Regions from separate parts of the Pseudarthrobacter sp. NPDC058196 genome, predicted to be linked through region 1. Evidence: riboswitches for the same ligand, from Rfam matches in the RefSeq annotation. Region 1 holds a riboswitch; the other holds the start of a gene.
The links. A riboswitch is a leader RNA that binds a small molecule or an ion and turns the genes downstream of it on or off. The one in region 1 is predicted to bind glycine.

Region 1 (2,451 bases):
CCGTGGCGCCGAAGACGTCGGCAACCTGGGCGACGATGGCCGGCGTCGTGGTTTCGTCCAGGGAGATGCCCACCGTGTCGGCATCGATGCGCCGGAGGTTGATGCCGCGGGCCTCGGCATCGGAGATCACTGCTGACGCGCGGCCGGCAACGCGGACCGTCAGGGTGTCGAAGAAGCTCTGGTGCACCACCTCGACTCCGGCGGCCGCCAGCGCGGCCGCCAGGCTGCGGGCGTGGCCGTGGGCCGTTTCGGCGATTGCCTTCAGCCCGTCCGGGCCGTGGTAGACGGCGTAGAAGGAGGACACGATGGCCAGCAGCGCCTGGGCCGTGCAGATGTTGGACGTGGCCTTCTCACGGCGGATGTGCTGCTCGCGGGTCTGCAAAGCCAGACGGTAAGCCGGAACGCCGGCGTCATCCTTGGATACGCCTACCAGGCGGCCGGGCAGCGACCGCTCCAGGCCCTTGCGGACGGCCATGTAGGCGGCGTGCGGCCCCCCGAAGAACAGCGGCACGCCGAAACGCTGGGTGGAGCCGACGGCGATGTCCGCGCCCTGCTCGCCCGGAGGAGTGATCAGGGTGAGCGCCAGCAGGTCCGCGGCGACGGTCACGAGGGCCCCGCGCTCTTTGGCGGCGGCAATCACACCGGCCTGGTCCCACACCCGGCCCGAAGCGCCGGGCTGCTGCAGCACAATGCCGTTGATGTCGCCCTCGGGCAGGCCCTTGGACAGATCGGCCACCTCAACCTCGAAACCGAGCGCCTCCGCGCGGCCCATGACAATGGCGATGGTCTGCGGCAGCACATCGATATCCAGGACCGTCCGGCCGTCCTTGGCATCCTTGGCCTTGTTCGACCGCCGCATCAGCAACACAGCCTCGGCCACGGCGGTGGCTTCATCCAGCAGGGAGGCGTTGGCGATGGGCAGTCCCACCAGGTCCTGGACCATCGTCTGGAAGTTCAGCAGCGCCTCCAGCCGGCCCTGGGAAATCTCCGGCTGGTACGGGGTGTAGGCGGTGTACCAGGCCGGGGATTCAAGGATGTTGCGGCGGATCACCGGCGGCGTCACGGTGTCGTAGTAGCCCTGCCCGATCAGCTGCACGGCAGTCTTGTTTTTCGCGGCAAGCTTGCGCAGCTCGGCCAGGACCTCAACCTCGCTGAGGGCGTCCTGCAGGCGGAGGGCGGTTTCCTGGCGGATGACCTTGGGGACGGCGGTGTCAACCAGGGAGTCGACAGTGTCGTAGCCAACGGCTTTGAGCATGGTGTCGACGTCGGCCTGGCGGCGCGCGCCGATATGGCGGTCTACGAAGGTGGTGGAGGCTGGGCTAACCGGCACGAAGGAACTCCATTTACTCAGGCGGCGAAGGGTACGCCACAGCGATTCGGGTTCCTCCCCGCTCTGTATTGGACCTGAGAGTTTCCGCGGTGCCTGCTTGGCAGGACCCGCTTGCACCGTCGGTGAGCACAACGGCCCAGCGCCCCCGATGGGGGGAAAGGGAACCGCCTGCTGCTTTCCAGAGGCGCCTCGCCGCGGCGGTACGGGGGCCTGCGAGATTCCTGGGGAGGATTTGCTCCTACGGCGCCTGCCTGTACACCGGCAGAACTCTCCCGCCGCAGATCAAAGGCTATTCACTTGTTAAACCAGCCATGTGCTGGATCATGCGGGCCGGTGACAGCCCTCACAACATTCAATTGTCCTACGCCGCAACCCTTCCCGGCAAATGGCGAAGCCTACCTGCGGAGCCGCTCCAGGGCTGCCAGGAGTTCCGCCACGTCAGCGGCCGCTCCCCCTTGCGGCGCGGGTCCCACGGACAGCATGGCATTGAAATACAGCCCGTCCCCCATGTACAGGACCGCCTTGGCCAGGCCCGGTCCCACATCGGCCGCGATCTCGTCCAGCCACCGCTGCTGGATGGCTGCGAAACGGCGCCGCGTTTCCTGGTGTGCCACCTCCGCCAGCCTGGTGGCGGCGACGATGGCCCGGTCCAGCGGAGTGTCCGCCCAGACGGAGGAGCGGATGAAGTAGGCGGCCGCCCCCTCGCCCGCCGCAGCCATGGCATCGGCGTCCTCTTTGGCCAGTCCGTCCAGGCGGTCCAGCAGCACTTCGATAAGCGCTTCCTTGTTGGGGAAGTGGTAAAGCAGGCCGCCCTTGGATACCCCGGCCTTCTTGGCCACCGCGTCCAGGGTGGCCGCCCGCTCCCCCACGTCGATCAAGAGGGTTTCGAAGGCGTCAAGGACCGCGTCACGGGCTACAGGCTTTCGGGGCATGCTTCCCATCATGCCCTCCGCGGGCTGAGAAACGGGAAATGTCAAGGTTTCAAACTGTACCGTCTGGACGGTATAGTTATTTCATGACGACTCCCCTCTCGACCCTGGCGCCCGCACGCACCGGCGGAGCCGCCGCACGCTCCCCGCGGCGCGACTGGCTCGCGTTGGGGCTGCTGATGTTCCCTGTGC
Region 2 (2,451 bases), on a different contig from region 1:
TCCAGCGATGGCGATGACGTCCGCAATTCCGGTGATCACCCAGCAGAACCAGTACGTCCAGCCGGTGAAGAAGCCTGCCCAGGGACCCAGGAGGTCGGCGGCGAAATCACTGAAGGACTTGTAGTTCAGGTTGCTCAGCAGCAGCTCGCCCATGGCCCGCATGACGAAGAAGAGCATGAAGCCGATGATCATGTACACGAAGATCACGGAAGGCCCGGCGGCGGAAATGGTCTTGCCGGAGCCCATGAACAGGCCTGTGCCGATCGCGCCGCCGATGGCGATGAGCTGGATATGCCGGTTGGTGAGCTGCCGCTCCAGGTGGGGAGGCTCGCTGCGCGCTGCCGTGGCAGCGCCCTGGCCGCGGGCTGGTTCGCTGTTGGACGTGGGGGGATGAATCGCCATGAGGAACTCCATCGATAAAGCGGCTTTGGGTGCCGCAAAGATTTGGTTCCTCCCCACTCTGTTGTGGACCTGAGAGTTTCCGCAGCCAAGGCCGCTTGCACCGTCGGTGAGCCAGAGTCGTGCCTGGCTGCTTTCCAGAGTTGCCTGTCCGCGGCGGTACGTGGGCCTGAGAGTTTCCTGGGGAGGGTTTGCTCCTACGGCGCCTGCTGGATGTACCCGGCAGGACTCTCCCGCCGCAGGTCGGAGGCGTATTCAGTTGGAAGCCGCCGGCTTTTTGGGGCGGCGGCCGGTCATGCAATGGGACGGGCGCCGACTGGTGGGCCGCTCCGGATACGCTGAGCCAGCCACCGGCGGCGCCAATCCCGGGGTTCAGTGTGGTGTCCGTCACGATCGAATGTCAACCCCTCCCGACACAAGTGGGGAAGGACGGCGTCACGTGTCCATTCAAGCCCTTCGCGGAAGCCGGCCGATTTGCCACGGACGGGTTCGTCCCGGTACCTTGTGAGCCGAATCACCCATATTTGAATAAGCCTTTCGAGCTGTGACGGGAGAGTCCTCCCGGCGACACACCGGGCAGGCGCCGTAGGAGCAAATCCTCCCCAGGAATCTCTCAGGCCCATGTACCGTCACGGCGAGGCGACTCTGGAAAGCAACCGGGCTTCTGCCCGGTTCACCGACGGTGCAAGCGGCCCCCTGCCAACAGCAGGCAACGCGGAATCTCTCAGGTCCAATACAGAGCGGGGAGGAACCCATCCCACGCCGTGCCACCTTCGGCCGGCCAGATCCGGAGTTCCTCATGACGATTCATTCGCATCCAACATCGTTTGTTGACCGCCATATCGGCGCGCGCCGCCAGGCCGACGTCGACACCATGCTCAAGACCGTCGGCTACGACAGCCTTGATGGCCTGGTTGACGTGGCCGTCCCCGCGTCCATCCGCCAGGAAACCGCCCTCCGCCTGCAGGATGCCCTCAGCGAGGTGGAGGTCCTGGCCGAGCTGCGCAAGCTTGCCGCGAAAAACAAGACTGCCGTGCAGCTGATCGGGCAGGGCTACTACGACACCGTGACGCCGCCGGTGATCCGCCGCAACATCCTTGAATCCCCGGCCTGGTACACCGCCTACACCCCGTACCAGCCGGAGATTTCCCAGGGCCGGCTTGAGGCGCTGCTGAACTTCCAGACGATGGTCCAGGACCTGACAGCGCTCCCGGTAGCCAACGCATCCTTGCTGGACGAGGCAACGGCGGTGGCCGAGGCTGTGCTGCTGATGCGCCGCGCCAACAAGTCCAAGGCAGCGAAGGACGGCAAGACGGTGCTCGACGCCGACTGCCTCCCGCAGACCATCGCCATCGTCATGGGCCGTGCAGAGGCGCTCGGTTTCGAGGTTGAGGTGGCCGATCTGTCCAAGGGCCTGCCCGAGGGCGACATCAACGGCATTGTGCTGCAGCAGCCGGGGGTCTCCGGCCGGGTGTGGGACCAGTCCGCTGTGATCTCCGCTGCCAAGGACCGGGGCGCGCTGGTCACGGTGGCGGCCGACCTGCTGGCCCTGACCCTGATCACTCCTCCGGGCGAGCAGGGCGCGGACATCGCCGTCGGCTCCACCCAGCGTTTTGGCGTGCCGTTGTTCTTTGGGGGGCCGCACGCCGCCTACATGGCCGTCCAGAAGGGGATGGAACGTACCCTGCCGGGCAGGATCGTCGGCGTATCCAAGGATGACGCCGGCGCTCCGGCTTACCGTCTGGCTTTGCAGACCCGCGAGCAGCACATCCGCCGTGAGAAGGCCACGTCCAACATCTGCACGGCCCAGGCGCTGCTGGCCATCGTGTCCTCCTTCTACGCGGTCTACCACGGCCCCGACGGGCTGAAGGCGATCGCCGAAACCGCACACCACAAGGCCAGGGTGCTGGCCACGGCCCTCAAGTCCATGGGCCGCGAACTGGTCAGCGACTCCTTCTTCGACACCCTGACGGTGCGCGTTCCGGGCAAGTCTGCCAAGGTGATCGCCGCTGCCGAGGCGCGCGGCATCAACCTGCGCCTGGTTGACCAGGA

Region 2: another riboswitch for glycine. It lies ahead of gcvP (aminomethyl-transferring glycine dehydrogenase); the one in region 1 lies ahead of gcvP (aminomethyl-transferring glycine dehydrogenase).

What each region holds. Positions count from the first base shown of each region.
Region 1 covers NZ_JBHVVN010000010.1:29,853-32,303, reverse strand. Annotated here, with positions in the region: gene gcvP (aminomethyl-transferring glycine dehydrogenase) at 1-1,330, opposite strand, end outside; glycine riboswitch at 1,519-1,615, opposite strand; gene ACFVVC_RS15140 (TetR/AcrR family transcriptional regulator) at 1,726-2,262, opposite strand; gene ACFVVC_RS15135 (MFS transporter) at 2,346-2,451, shown strand, end outside.
Region 2 covers NZ_JBHVVN010000009.1:57,833-60,283, reverse strand. Annotated here, with positions in the region: gene cycA (D-serine/D-alanine/glycine transporter) at 1-402, opposite strand, end outside; glycine riboswitch at 547-645, opposite strand; glycine riboswitch at 938-1,038, shown strand; gene gcvP (aminomethyl-transferring glycine dehydrogenase) at 1,199-2,451, shown strand, end outside.